DNA from 2 places in the Streptomyces sp. NPDC053432 genome. Region 2 is predicted to be linked to the other one. Evidence: riboswitches for the same ligand, from Rfam matches in the RefSeq annotation. Region 2 holds a riboswitch; the other holds the start of a gene.
The links. A riboswitch is a leader RNA that binds a small molecule or an ion and turns the genes downstream of it on or off. The one in region 2 is predicted to bind ZMP and ZTP.

Region 1 (7,093 bases), on a different contig from region 2:
CAACTCCTGCTGCACGCTGGCGATGTGGGCGACGAGGGCGCTCGCCGCGAAGTGCGTGTCCAGCCGGTAGGTGCGCAGGATGCGGTCGTCCTCGAAGGCCCAGCCGGGAAGTTCCCGCAACCGGTCCTCGATCTCCTTCTGCGACAGCGGCTCACTCGGCATGCACCGGCTCCTTTTCCCCGTGACGTGTAGTCAAGGTTCCCACAGCGCACGCCCGGGCAACCCTTTCGCGCCATAGTGCGCTCGGGTGCTCCTGCGCCTTCCGTGCCCGCCCCGCCCCCCATATGCTCCTTCGCCGATGCGGCTGTTACCACCGGTAACGGCGGCATTGCCAGCACGTCTTCGATGATCACGTGACGGGCACGGGACGAGGGGCGGCATCGACATGACCGGCACAGGCAGTTCCAGGCGTACGTTCATCGCGGGCGCGGCGGCCACCGCGGGGGCCCTGTCCGCCGCCGTGGCGCCGACTCCGGCGGCGGCCGCCACGGCCTCCCCCGCCCGGGCGGCGGAGAAGGGCCGGCGGGTCGCCGTGCTGGGGGGCGGGGTGGCCGGACTGACCGCGGCGCACGAACTCGCCGAGCGGGGCTACGCCGTCACCGTCTACGAGCGCCGGGCGCTGGGCGGCAAGGCGCGCAGCATGGACGTGCCGGGCAGCGCGCGCGGCGGCCGCCGTCCGCTGCCCGCGGAGCACGGCTTCCGCTTCATCCCCGGGATCTACCACAACCTGCCCGACACCATGCGGCGCATCCCCTTCCCCGGGAACGCGAACGGCGTCTGGGACAACCTCGTCGCACCGCGCGAGATGATGTTCGCCCGGTCGGGCGGCCGCGAGGACCTGCGCGGGCCGATCCCGTGGCCGGAGCACTCCTCCGCCGAGCTGACGCCCGACGAGCTGCGCCGCGCACTGACCGGGATCCTGCAGTCCCTGGTCCGGCTGCCGCCGCACGAGACGGCGTACTTCGTCAACCGCGCCCTCGTCTTCCTGACCAGCTGCGACGAGCGCCGCAACGACGTCTGGGAGCGGACCCCCTGGTGGGAGTTCGTGCGCGCGGAGCAGATGTCGAGCGAGTACCAGCGCATCCTCGCGGTCGGCGTGACCCGCAACATCGTGGCGACCAAGGCCGAGGAGGCCTCCACCCGCACGGTCGGCACCCTCGGCGAGGCCTTCGTCTTCAACCTGCTGGGGCGCGGCGCGGACGGCCCGCCCGACCGGATCCTGAACCTGCCGACCAACGAGGCGTGGATCGACCCCTGGGAGGCCCATCTGCGCTCCCTCGGCGTGGAGTTCAGGATCGGCTGGACGGTGCGCGAGGTGCGGTACGGGGACGGCGCGGTGAGCGGGGTCGCCGTCGAGGGCCCGGACGGCGCCCGGCAGACCGTCACCGCCGACCACTACGTCAGCGCCCTGCCCGTGGAGCACGCCCGCCGCACCTGGAGTGCCGCTCTGCGCGCCGCCGACCCGATGCTGGGGCGCTGCGACCAGCTGCAGACCGACTGGATGACGGGCATCCAGTTCTACCTCACCGAACGCGCCGCGCTGGTGCACGGCCACCTCAACTGCATCGACTCGCCCTGGTCGTTGACCGCGATCCAGCAGGCGGAGCACTGGCCCGCTCGCGACTTCCCCGCCGACTACGGCGACGGGGCGGCGGCCGACTGCCTGTCGGTGGACATCTCGGAGTGGGACAAGCCCGGGATCCTGTACGGGAAGACGGCAAAGCAGTGCACGCGCGACGAGGTGGCCCGCGAGGTGTGGGCCCAGCTGAAGGCCTCCCTGAACGACAGCGGGAAGACCCTCCTGCGCGACTCCACCCTGCACTCCTGGCACCTGGACCCGGGTGTCGACGGGCTCGGCACCCCGAACCCCACCAACCAGGACCAGCTGCTGATCCACCCCGTCGGCACCCTCCACAACCGGCCGAGCGCCCGCACCCGCGTCCCGAACTTCTTCCTCAGCGGGGACTACGTCGCGGTGGACATCGACCTCGCCACGATGGAGGGCGCGAACGCCTCGGCCCGGGCGGCCGTCAACGCCCTCCTGGACCGCGACGGCTCCCCGAGCGCGCGCTGCGCGATCCGGCCGCTGTACCGGGCTCCGGAGGTCGAGTCCGCCAAGCGGCACGACCTGTGGCGCTACCGTCTCGGCCTGCGGAACGTCCTCGACGTGGGCTGAACCGGCCCCACTTGGGACGGACATCTCGGCTACGGTCGTGAACATGACCACCATCGCACCCACGGTCGGGGCCCTGCTGCGCGCCTGGCGGGAGCGGCGCGGGATCAGCCAGCTGGAACTGGCGGGCCGGGCCGACTCCTCGTCGCGGCACATCAGTTTCATCGAGACCGGACGGTCCCGGCCGAGCGAGGAGATGGTACTGAGGCTCGCCGACCGCCTGGACGTACCGGTACGGGAGCAGAACGCGCTCCTCCTGGCGGCGGGTTACGCCCCCCGCTACGCGCAGACGGCTCTGGACGACCCGGCGATGGAGACGCTGCGCGAGGGCATTCAGCGCCTGCTGACCGGCTACGAGCCCTACCCGGCGCTGGTCGTGGACGCCACGTACCACGTGATCGCCGCGAACCGGGGCGTCATGATGCTGATGGAGGGGCTGCCGGAGCACCTGCTGGCGCCGCCCCTGAACGCCATGCGGATCACCCTGCACCCCGAGGGCCTGGCGCCGAGGATCCGCAACCTGAAGGAGTGGCGCGGACACCTGCTGGCCCAGATGGAGCGGCAGATCGCGCTGGCCCGCTCCGAGCCGCTGCGCGCGCTGTACGAGGAGGTGTCTGCCTACCCCGTCCCGGAGCGGCCCGGCGGCGCCGGGCCGGAGGAAGCCGTCCCGTACATCGCGCTGCCGCTGGTCATCGAGCACGACGGCCACCTGCTGTCCTTCGTGTCCTCGATCGCGACCTTCAACACGCCCATGGACGTGACCGTCGCCGAGCTGGCCATCGAGACGATGCTCCCGGCCGACCCGGCGACGGTGAAGTACCTGCGCTCACTCGGCGACTGAGCGCAGGGCGAGCTGCTGCAGCAGGGCGAACGAGGCCACGGTGAGGGCCTGCGCCGGGATCCACACCAGGCCGGCGGTGGTGGGCGTGAACCAGGCGAGCAGGGACACCAGGCTGAGCACGGCCCAGGCGTAGTTCGCCTCGATGACGAACTTGACGGGGAAGGCGGCCGGCCGGCGCCGCGAGGCGAGCCGGCCCACCCCCGCGCCGAAGACGGCCAGGAAGACGCCCAGTCCCAGCAGGAGACCCTGCCCGACCCCGAGCAGCCTCCCGAGCGGGGCGGAGAAGGCCGCGTACGCCAGCCCGTTGCCGGTGGTGACGACGGAGTCGAGGGCGAGGAAGCGGCGCAGGGCGGTCTGCGGCTCGGTGGTGCGGGCGAGGGTACCGATGAGGGTCGCGGACATGGCTGGTCAGCCTCCATCGAGGTAGGAACGCGGGGTGGGTACCGGGTCCCGGCTCTGAGTGCGCAGCTCCGGAACCCGATGCCCCCACCCTGCCGCGCCGCCGCCGACGGGTCGATTACCTGTGAGGTCATGCGGCCCGGCCGCGGGAAACGGGACGCCCCGGGCCGAAGGGTCCGGGGCGTTCGCCGTGCGCGCGGGCGCGGTGCGGGTCAGAGGTCCGCGAGGTCCAGCCCGGCCTGCGCCGCGGCCGCCTGGACGGTCTGCTCCAGCAGGACCGCGATGGTCATCGGGCCGACCCCGCCCGGGACCGGGGTGATCAGCGAGGCGCGGGCGGCCGCCGACTCGAAGTGGACGTCGCCGACGTTGCCCTCGTTGTAACCGGCGTCCAGGACCACCGCGCCCGGCTTGATGTCCTCGCCCCGGATGAACTCGGCCTTGCCGACGGCGGCGACCAGCACGTCCGCCTGGCGCACGATCGAGGAGAGGTCCTTGGTGCGGGAGTGGCAGTAGGTGACGGTGGCGTTCTGCTCCAGCAGCAGCATCCCGGCGGGCTTGCCCAGGATCGCGCTGCGGCCGACGACCACGGCGTGCTTGCCGGTCAGGTCCACGTCGTACTCGGCGAGCAGGCGCATGATGCCGCCCGGGGTGCAGGAGACGAAGCCGGGCAGCCCGAAGCCCATGGCCGCGAAGGAGTGCATGGTGACCCCGTCGACGTCCTTGCCGGGGGCGATGGCCTCGAAGGCGGCGCGCTCGTCGATGTGGTGCGGGACGGGGTGCTGGAGCAGGATGCCGCTGATCTCCGGGTCCTCGGAGAGCGCGGTGATCGCGGCGACCAGTTCCTCGGTGGTGGTCGCGGCCGGCAGCTCCACGTGGCGGGAGGTGATCCCGGCCTTGGCGCAACGGTTCTGCTTCATCCGGACGTAGGTCACGGAGGCGGGGTCCTCGCCGACCAGTACGGTCGCGAGGCAGGGCGCGGTGCCGGTGCGCTCGGTGATCTTCGCCGCGTAGGCGGCCGTCCGCTCCGAGATGCGGCGGGCGAGGGCCGTGCCGTCCATCAGCCGGGCGGAGCCGGCGGCGGGAGCGGCGGCGGGGGCAGTCTGGGCAGTCGTCACGGGGTCTCCTGAACGTCGCTGCGGATCGCGGTTCGCCCAGGCGCGCGGCAGACGACGTACCGGAGTACGCCGGGCCGCTCCCCGGTGGTGATCCACCCGAACGCCAGTCACGGCCCGCGTCCACTGTAGTCGACATATCCGGTGGTCGACCGGGGCCCGGCCTGCGAGGATCAGGGCATGACGCGTACTTTCGACCATCTTGTCGCGGAAGCCGAGTCGGTCTCCGTGGACGGCTGGGACTTCTCCTGGCTCGACGGCCGGGCGACCGAGCAGCGTCCCTCCTGGGGGTACCAGCGGCTGCTGCGCGAGCGGCTGGCCCGCGTCCGGTCCGCCCTGGACATCCAGACCGGCGGGGGCGAGGTCCTGGCCGGGGCCGGCCCGCTGCCGCCGCTGACGGCGGCCACCGAGTCCTGGCCGCCCAACATCGACCGGGCGACCCGGCTGCTGCACCCGCTCGGCGCGGTCGTGGTGGCCGACACGGACGAGCCGCCCCTGCCCTTCGGCGACGAGGCCTTCGAGCTCGTCGCCAGCCGCCATCCGGTGACCATCTGGTGGGACGAGATCGCACGGGTCCTGACCCCCGGGGGCACCTACCTCTCCCAGCAGGTCGGGCCGGCGAGCGTCTTCGAGCTCGTCGAGTACTTCCTGGGGCCCCAGCCGGAGGAGGTCCGGGGCGCACGCCACCCCGACGACGCCGTGAGCGACGCCACGAAGGCCGGCCTGGAGGTCGTCGACCTGCGCTCCGAACGGCTCCGTACGGAGTTCCACGACATCGGAGCCGTGATCTACTTCCTCAGGAAGGTGATCTGGATGGTGCCCGGCTTCACGGTCGGGCAGTACCGGGACCGGCTGCGCGAGCTGCACGAACAGATCGAACGCGAAGGTCCGTTCGTCGCACATACCGCCCGTTTCCTCATCGAAGCCCGCAAAACGGACTGACGGCGGGGGCGGACGGAATCCCCGTCGGCAGGTTGCCCGTCGGCGGCGTGGCGCAGGTCACTCAATTCAGCGCGTAACGAATCGACTCGAGCGTGCGATGAACCGACAGGTGTCCTCGCGCGGCCCGGAATACAGACCCCCTCGGGTCTGTTTCCCAAGTTCGCGCGATGATGTCCCGCCGATCCCTTATCTGCTCGCAACGAGAGGCTCCTTGTGTCGCTCAGCCCGTCCCGTACGTTCCCTCCGGAGATCGCCGAATCGGAGGCCCTCGTCGCGCTCGTCGAGCGCGGCCGCGAGCAGGGTCACATCAACGGTGACGACGTGCGCCAGGCCTTCGAGGCCGGCCGCATCCCGGTGGACCAGTGGAAGCGGGTCCTGCGCAGCCTGAACCAGGTCCTGGACGAGGAGGGCGTCGCCCTCCACGTCAGCGCCGCCCCCGCCACGAAGGCTGCCGCCAAGAAGCCCCGCAAGGCGGCCGCAGCCCCTGCCCGTACCGTGACCAAGAAGGCCGTCGCCCCGCCGCGCCCCATCGGCGCGCGCAAGACGGCCGCCACCAGCACGCCGGCCACGGCCTCGGCGATATCCGCCACGCCGGCCGCTGCCGCTCCCGCCGGCGAGGCGGCGTCCGACACGGTCGCCGCCGAGCCGAAGAAGCGCACGGTCAAGAAGACCGCCGCGAAGAAGACCGCGGTCAAGAAGACCGCGGCCGCGAAGAAGACCACCGCCAAGGACGCCGACGAGGGCGAGAACCCGGTCGTCGAGGGCGAGGACTGGGCGGTCGAGGACCTCGCTGACGAGCCCGAGGAGGAGTCGCCCAAGGCCGGCGGCGGTCAGGGCTTCGTGCTGTCCGACGACGACGAGGACGACGCCCCGGCGCAGACCGTCATGGTCGCCGGTGCCACCGCCGACCCCGTCAAGGACTACCTCAAGCTCATCGGCAAGGTGCCGCTCCTCAACGCCGAGCAGGAGGTCGAGCTCGCCAAGCGCATCGAGGCGGGCCTGTTCTCCGAGTACAAGCTCGAAGAGGAGGAGGACCACAAGCCCGCCTTCAAGCGCGAGCTGGAGATCCTGGTCGAGGACGGCCGCCGCGCGAAGAACCACCTGCTGGAGGCCAACCTCCGCCTCGTGGTCTCCCTCGCCAAGCGCTACACCGGCCGCGGCATGCTCTTCCTGGACCTGATCCAGGAGGGCAACGTCGGCCTGATCCGCGCCGTGGAGAAGTTCGACTACACCAAGGGCTTCAAGTTCTCCACGTACGCGACCTGGTGGATCCGGCAGGCGATCACGCGCGCCATGGCCGACCAGTCGCGCACCATCCGCATCCCGGTCCACATGGTCGAGATCATCAACAAGCTCGCCCGCGTGCAGCGCCAGATGCTCCAGGACCTGGGCCGTGAGCCCACCCCGGAGGAGCTGGGCAAGGAACTCGACATGACCCCCGAGAAGGTCATCGAGGTCCAGAAGTACGGCCGTGAGCCGATCTCCCTGCACACCCCCCTGGGTGAGGAGGGCGACAGCGAGTTCGGTGACCTCATCGAGGACTCCGAGGCGGTCGTGCCGGCCGACGCGGTCTCCTTCACCTTCCTCCAGGAGCAGCTCCAGTCGATCCTGGGGACGCTGTCGGAG
Region 2 (7,093 bases):
CGTCATGTGATCGACACTAGGGGCCGGGCGGCCCGGAGATATGGTCCATGTCCATGACGGATTCGTGGGCCACTTTCGGCGCCGACCTGCATCTGGACCTCTCCGCCGGGCGCGGCCTGCGGGCCGGTCTCACCGAGGCGCTGCGCGAGGCCGCGCGCAGCGGGCGGCTGGCGGCCGGGACGCGGCTGCCGTCCTCGCGGTCGCTCGCCGTCGACCTGGGCATCGCGCGGAACACGGTCGCGGAAGCGTACGCCGAGCTCGTCGCCGAGGGCTGGCTGACGGCCCGCCAGGGCTCCGGGACCAGGGTCGCCGAGCGGGCCAGGCCCCGCCGGACCCAGGCCGCGGGCACCGGCCGGGCCAGGCGTCCCGCGCGCGGCGGGCCCTCGTACGACCTCCAGCCCGGCTCCCCGGACCTGAGCGGCTTCCCGCGCGCCGCCTGGCTCTCGGCGGCCCGGCGCGCGCTGACGGACGCGCCGAACGCGGCCTTCGGGTACGCGGTCGAGACGCGCGGACGCATCGAACTGCGCGAGGCCCTCGCCGGGTACCTGGCGAGGGCGCGCGGGGTGTACGCGGACCCGGAACGGATCGTGCTGTGCGCCGGGTTCGTGCACGGACTGTCGCTGCTGGCCGGCGCGTTACGGGCGCGGCGGGTCCGGGAGGTGGCGGTGGAGGGGTACGGGCTGGACGTCCACCGGGACCTCCTGGTGCGGGCGGGCCTGCGGACGCGTCCGCTGGGCGTGGACGCGGAAGGGGCCCGTACGGGTGAACTCGGCGCGGGAGGGACCGGGGTGGGCGCGGTGCTGCTGACCCCCGCGCACCAGTTCCCGACCGGCGTCGCGCTGACCCCGGCCCGGCGGGCGGCCGCCGTGGACTGGGCCCGGACCACGGGCGGGCTGATCCTGGAGGACGACTACGACGGGGAGTTCCGGTACGACCGCCAGCCGGTCGGGGCGCTGCAGGGACTCGACCCCGACCGGGTCGTCTACCTGGGCACGGCCAGCAAGTCCCTCGCCCCGGGGCTGCGGATCGGCTGGCTGGTGCTCCCATCCGGCCTGGTGGACGAGGTCCTGGCCGTCAAGGGCGTGACCGACTGGACCTCCAGCGCGCTGGAGCAGCTCACGCTCGCGGAGTTCATCACCTCCGGGGCGTACGACCGGCACGTGCGGGGGATGCGGCTGCGGTACCGGCGGCGGCGGGACGAGCTGGTGGCGGCGGTGGCCGACCGGGTCGGCGTGTCGGGGATCGCGGCGGGGCTGCACGCGGTGCTGGACCTCCCGGAGGGGGTGACGGAACGCTCGGTTCTCCAGTCGGCGGCCTGGCACGACCTCGCGCTGGCCGGCCTGTCCCGCCACCGCCACCCGGAGGCGGACCTTCCGCCGCGGCCGGCGGTGGTCGTCGGCTACGGGACTCCGTCGGACAGTGCGTGGGCCCCTGCGCTGGCCGCGCTGTCGGCGGTGCTGCCGTAGGGCTCGTGCACGGGTGCGGCGCCGCTGTCGGGGGCGCTGCTCCCGAACCCCCGCGCCTCAAACGCCGGCGGGGCTGGTTTTGGCCGGGGGTTCCCCGAAGCGGGCCAGGGCCAGGGAGCCCGCGAGGGCGACGGCGAAGCCGGCCACCGCGAGCCACGTCAGCCCCTCGCGGGTACGGTCGCCGAGCCAGGCCACCCCCACCACCGCCGGGCCGATCGTCTCGCCCAGCACCATCCCGGCCGTCGCCGCCGTCACCGAGCCGCGTGCCAGCGCCGAGGTGAGGAGGAGGAACGCCGCGCCGCCGCCCAGCAGGAGGGCGTACAGCGCCGGGTTGAGCAGCTCCCGCAGGGAGAAGGAGTCGATCAGCCGCACCGACACCTCCACCACCCCGAAGCCCGTCCCCGAGGCCAGTCCCAGGACGAGCGCCCGCGGCCCGTCCGGGAGCCGCCCGGCCGCCGCGCCCACGGCCAGCACCGTCACCGACACCCCCAGCAGCCCCAGCTTCAGGGCCGGCGTCCCCTCCCCGGAGCCCTCCTCCCCGGAGGCGAGCCCCAGCATCAGCAGCCCCGCGCACACCACCCCCACCGCCAGCCACTCCGTCCGCGACAGCCGCACCTTCAGCAGCCGCGAGGCGACCACCGCCGTCACGGCGAGGCTCGCCGCCAGCGCGGCCCCCACCGTGTAGATGGGGATGTGCCGCAGCGCGATGATCTGCAGGACGAACCCGGCCGCGTCCAGTCCGAGGCCGGCCAGGTAGCGCCACTGGCGGACCGCCCGCAGCAGCAGCCCGGGGTCCACCCCGGAGCCCGTCCCGGGCTCCACGGCCCGCGCCGCCATCGCCTGCAGCACGGACGCCGTACCGAAGCAGACCGCCGCACCGAGCGCACAAACCATCCCAATCAGCACGAACTGACTCTAGGTCACAGTTTCTGCGACGGCCGGATTCCATCCCCCGGGGGCACCGCTCTACGCTGTCCCGACGAACGCAGGGTCCCAGGGGGAGCAGCAGACATGGACAGCAGCAACACCAACCGGCGCCGCATGCGCTCCGGCGCGGTCGCCCTCGGCGGTATGGGTCTGCTCGCGGCGACCCTCGTGGCCTGCGGCAGCAGCGACGAGCCGGACAAGCGCTGCGCGTCCCGTTCCACGCTGGAGCACCTCAACAGCAAGGAGTGCAAGAGCGGCGGCCGCGGCTCGTACTACTACGGCGGCCGCGTCTCCGCCGGCAAGGTCACGGGCGGCAGCTTCGACAAGTCCGCCGTCACCCGTGGCGGCATCGGCGGGCACAGCAGCTCCGGCTCCAGCGGCGGCTGACGAACACGGGACCAGGCAGGACCAGGCACATGAAGCGGCACACCATCGAGCCCCGCCCCGACTGGCAGAAGACCGTCGAGGAGCAGGGGCTGATCTACCCCCTCACCCGCTACCCCGACGACTCGCTGCGCCCCTACTGGGACGAGAGCGCGTACTACTCCTTCTCCCTCCCCGAGGTGGAGGCGCTGGAGAACGTCGTCGAGGAGCTGCACGCCATGTGCCTGGCGGCGGCCGCCCACATCGTCGACCACGACCGCTTCGCCGACCTCGGCATCACCGACCCGAAGCTCGCCGCGCTCATCGCCGACTCCTGGCGGCGCCGCGCCGAACAGCCCTCCCTCTACGGCCGCTTCGACCTGCGCTACGACGGCTCCGGCAGCCCCGCCAAGCTGCTGGAGTACAACGCCGACACCCCCACCTCCCTCGTGGAGGCGGCGAGCCCGCAGTGGTTCTGGATGGAGGAACGCTTCCCCGGCGCCGACCAGTGGAACTCCCTCCACGAGCGCCTCGTCGACGCCTGGCGCCGGCAGGCCGAGCTGCTGCCGCCCGGCGTGCTGCACTTCGCGCACTCCGAGACCGACGAGCTCGGCGAGGACCTGATGACGGTCGCCTACCTCCAGGAGACCGCCGAGCAGGCCGGCATAGACACCCACGCCCTGTCCGTCGAGCAGATCGGCTGGGACAGCCTCACCGGCCGGTTCGTGGACGACAAGCTCCGCTTCATCCGAGGCTGCTTCAAGCTCTACCCGTGGGAGTGGCTGGCCACGGACGAGTTCGGCCCGCAGGTCCTCGGCACGTACGACCTCGGCGGCGGCAGCGGCACCACCTGCTGGATCGAGCCGCTGTGGAAGATGCTGCTCTCCAACAAGGCGCTGCTCGCGATCCTCTGGGAGCTCTTCCCGGAGCACCCGAACCTGCTGCCCGCCTACCTCGACGGCCCCCGCGAACTCGCCGGCACCACCGGCTACGCCGCGAAGCCGCTGCTGGGCCGCGAGGGCGCCGGCGTCACCCTCCACGAGGCCGGCGGCGAGCCGTTCGCACCGGAACCGGACGAGCGGTACTGCTTCCAGGGCCTGGCCCCGCTCCCGGACTTCGACGGCAACCGGGTGGTGCTCGGCGCGTGGGTCGTCGAGGACGAGGCGGCGGGGCTCGGCATCCGCGAATCCGCGGGGCCGGTCACGGACGAGTACGCCCGCTTCCTGCCCCACGTCATCCTGTAGGGCGGGGCGTCAGGCCGAGAGCACCGACCTGAGCTGGTCGAGGCCCCAGTCCAGGTCCTCCTTGCTGATCACCAGCGGAGGTGCGATGCGGATCGTCGACCCGTGCGTGTCCTTCACCAGCACCCCCAGCTCCATCAGCTTCTCGGAGATGTCCCGGCCCGTCCCGCGCGAGGGCTCGATGTCGACGCCCGCCCACAGCCCGCGGCCGCGCACGGCGGTCACCGCGCCCCCGCCGACCAGCAGGTTCAGCTCCCGGTGCAGGTGGTCGCCGAGCTCGGCGGCGCGCTGCTGGTACTCGCCGGTGCGCAGCATCGCGATCACCTCCAGGGCGACGGCGCAGGCGAGCGGGTTCCCGCCGAAGGTCGAACCGTGCTCGCCCGGCTTGAACACCCCGAGCACCTCCCGGTCGGCGACGACGGCCGAGACCGGCACCACGCCGCCCCCGAGCGCCTTGCCGAGGACGTAGACGTCCGGGACGACGCCCTCGTGCTCGCAGGCGAAGGTCTTCCCGGTCCGGCCGAGGCCCGACTGGATCTCGTCCGCCATGAACAGGACGTTCCGCTCGCGCGTCAGGTCCCGTACGCCCCGGAGGTAACCGGCGGGAGGCACCAGGACCCCCGCCTCGCCCTGGATCGGCTCCAGCAGCACGGCGACGGTGTTCTCGGTGACGGCGTGCGCGAGCGCGGTGAGGTCCCCGTACGGGACGATCTCGAAGCCGGGGGTGTACGGGCCGAAGTGGTCCCGGGCTTCGTGGTCCGTGGAGAAGGAGACGATGGTGGTGGTGCGGCCGTGGAAGTTGTCGGCCGCGACCACGATCTTGGCGTGCCCGTCCGGAACGCCCTTGACCTCGTAACCCCACTTGCGCGCGGTCTTCACGGCCGTCTCCACCGCCTCGGCGCCCGTGTTCATGGGCAGCACCATGTCCTTGCCGCACAGGTCGGCGAGTTCGGTGCAGAAATCGGCGAACCGGGCGTGGTGGAAGGCGCGCGAGGTGAGCGTGACCCGCTCCAGCTGCGCGTGGGCGGCGTCGAGCAGCCGGCGGTGGCCGTGCCCGAAGTTGAGCGCCGAGTAGCCGGCGAGCATGTCGAGGTAGCGGCGGCCCTCCACGTCGGTCATCCACGCGCCTTCCGCGGAGGCGACGACGACGGGCAGCGGATGGTAGTTGTGCGCGCTGTGCGCGTCGGCGGAACGGATGGCATCAGCAGTTGTCGACACGGGGTCTCCGATCGTCCGTCAGGCCTGTGACGAGGGTGGCGTCACTTTCCATCCTCGCTCGTACGGCGGGCGGAGAAACCTTTCTCGTGGCGCGCCCGCTAAGCTGGGCGGCACGCACGGCGACTGGCGTACGGAGAACCAACTCCGGGGGAGTCGTGCGCGCACGACCGCAATCAGGGCCGCTCGCCTGGGCCTCGCGGGGACGAGACACGAAATCGACCCCGGAGGAGCCGCCATGAGCGCGAACCACCGTCATCCCGCCCTTCTCGCGACCGACCCCGAACTGGCGTCCTTCGTCGCGGCGGAGGAGACCCTGCAGGCCGAGACGCTGCGCCTGATCCCGAGCGAGAACTACGTCTCGGCGGCCGTCCTGGAAGCCTCCGGCACCGTCCTGCAGAACAAGTACAGCGAGGGCTACCCGGGCCGCCGCTACTACGAGGGCCAGCAGAACATCGACCGCGTCGAGGCGCTGGCGGTCGAGCGCGCCAAGGGCCTGTTCGGCGTGGACCACGCGAACGTGCAGCCGTACTCCGGCTCGCCGGCGAACCTGGCCGTGTACCTCGCCTTCGCGAAGCCCGGCGACACGGTGATGGGCATGGCCCTGCCGATGGGCGGGCACCTGACGCACGGCTGGGGCGTCTCGGCGACGGGCTCGTGGTTCCGCGGCGTGCAGTACGGGGTGCGGGCGGACGACGGGCGCATCGACTACGACGCGGTGCGCGAGCTGGCCCTCGCCGAGCGGCCGAAGATCCTCTTCTGCGGCGGCACCGCGCTGCCGCGCACGATCGACTTCGAGGCCTTCGCGTCGATCGCCGAGGAGGCGGGCTCGGTCCTGGTCGCCGACGTGGCGCACATCGCGGGCCTGATCGCGGGCGGCGCGCACCCGTCCCCGGCGGGGCACGTCGACGTGATCTCCACTACCACGCACAAGACGCTGCGGGGTCCGCGCGGCGCGATGCTGATGTGCCGGGAGGAGCACGCGAAGGCCATCGACAAGGCGGTCTTCCCGGGCCTGCAGGGCGGGCCGCACAACCAGACGACGGCCGGCATCGCGGTCGCCCTCCACGAGGCGGCGCAGCCGTCCTTCACGGCGTACGCCCACGCGGTCGTCGCCAACGCGAAGGCGCTGGCGGCGGCGCTGCTGGAGCGGGGCTTCGACCTGGTGTCGGGCGGCACCGACAACCACCTGATCCTGATGGACCTCACCTCCCGGGAGGTGCCGGGGAAGGTGGCGGCGAAGGCGCTGGACCGGGCGGGGATCGTGGTCAACTACAACACCGTCCCCTTCGACACGCGCAAGCCGTTCGATCCCTCGGGGATCCGGATCGGCACCCCGTCGCTGACGTCCCGGGGGCTGGGGGCCGAGCACATGCCGGTGGTCGCGGACTGGATCGCGCGGTCGGTCGACGCGGCGGCCAAGGGGGATGAGGCGGCGCTGGCCGTCGTCCGTGCGGAGGTCACCTCCCTCATGTCCGCGTACCCGGCCCCGGGCCTTCCCCTGTCCTGACCGGGCCGCCTCTGTTCGCCCGGGCTGAAGGAACGGGGCTCCGCCCCGGACCCCGCTCCTCAAACGCCGGAGGGGCTGGGGTTCCCCGGCGGGGCTGGATTCGGCTGCCCGGGCCGTTGGCTGCCGCCAGAACACGGCGCTCCGCGCCCGCGCCTCAAACGCCGGCGAGGCTGGGTCAACCCCGGCGGATCCAGCCTCGCCGGCGATTGAGGCGCGGGGTCCGGGGCGGAGCCCCGGGGGCTCCGCGCAGCGGAGGCGGTCTGGCCGGCTGTGGTCCCGCCAAGGGAAAGCGGTCGCTCGGCAGGGGTGGGATTCGGCCACCGCGCTACGGCCCGGTACCGGCAGCGGGACCGGCCTCCCGCGGGGGCCGG

Region 1: it holds a riboswitch for ZMP and ZTP, as region 2 does, so the genes downstream of both, ACZ6Y1_RS07280 (bifunctional 5,10-methylenetetrahydrofolate dehydrogenase/5,10-methenyltetrahydrofolate cyclohydrolase) here and ACZ6Y1_RS23375 (serine hydroxymethyltransferase) in region 2, are expected to answer to the same signal.

Annotation. Positions count from the first base shown of each region.
Region 1 is NZ_JBVJKF010000003.1:258,036-265,128, reverse strand. It holds gene ACZ6Y1_RS07300 (4a-hydroxytetrahydrobiopterin dehydratase) at 1-162, opposite strand, end outside; gene ACZ6Y1_RS07295 (hydroxysqualene dehydroxylase) at 386-2,176, shown strand; gene ACZ6Y1_RS07290 (helix-turn-helix domain-containing protein) at 2,220-3,014, shown strand; gene ACZ6Y1_RS07285 (hypothetical protein) at 3,000-3,416, opposite strand; gene ACZ6Y1_RS07280 (bifunctional 5,10-methylenetetrahydrofolate dehydrogenase/5,10-methenyltetrahydrofolate cyclohydrolase) at 3,626-4,471, opposite strand; ZMP/ZTP riboswitch at 4,556-4,649, opposite strand; gene ACZ6Y1_RS07275 (methyltransferase domain-containing protein) at 4,706-5,467, shown strand; gene ACZ6Y1_RS07270 (RNA polymerase sigma factor) at 5,681-7,093, shown strand, end outside.
Region 2 is NZ_JBVJKF010000014.1:128,239-135,331, reverse strand. It holds gene ACZ6Y1_RS23405 (carboxymuconolactone decarboxylase family protein) at 1-6, opposite strand, end outside; gene pdxR (MocR-like pyridoxine biosynthesis transcription factor PdxR) at 54-1,466, shown strand; gene ACZ6Y1_RS23395 (DMT family protein) at 1,524-2,360, opposite strand; gene ACZ6Y1_RS23390 (hypothetical protein) at 2,478-2,780, shown strand; gene ACZ6Y1_RS23385 (glutathionylspermidine synthase family protein) at 2,810-4,000, shown strand; gene rocD (ornithine--oxo-acid transaminase) at 4,010-5,215, opposite strand; ZMP/ZTP riboswitch at 5,325-5,415, shown strand; gene ACZ6Y1_RS23375 (serine hydroxymethyltransferase) at 5,451-6,722, shown strand.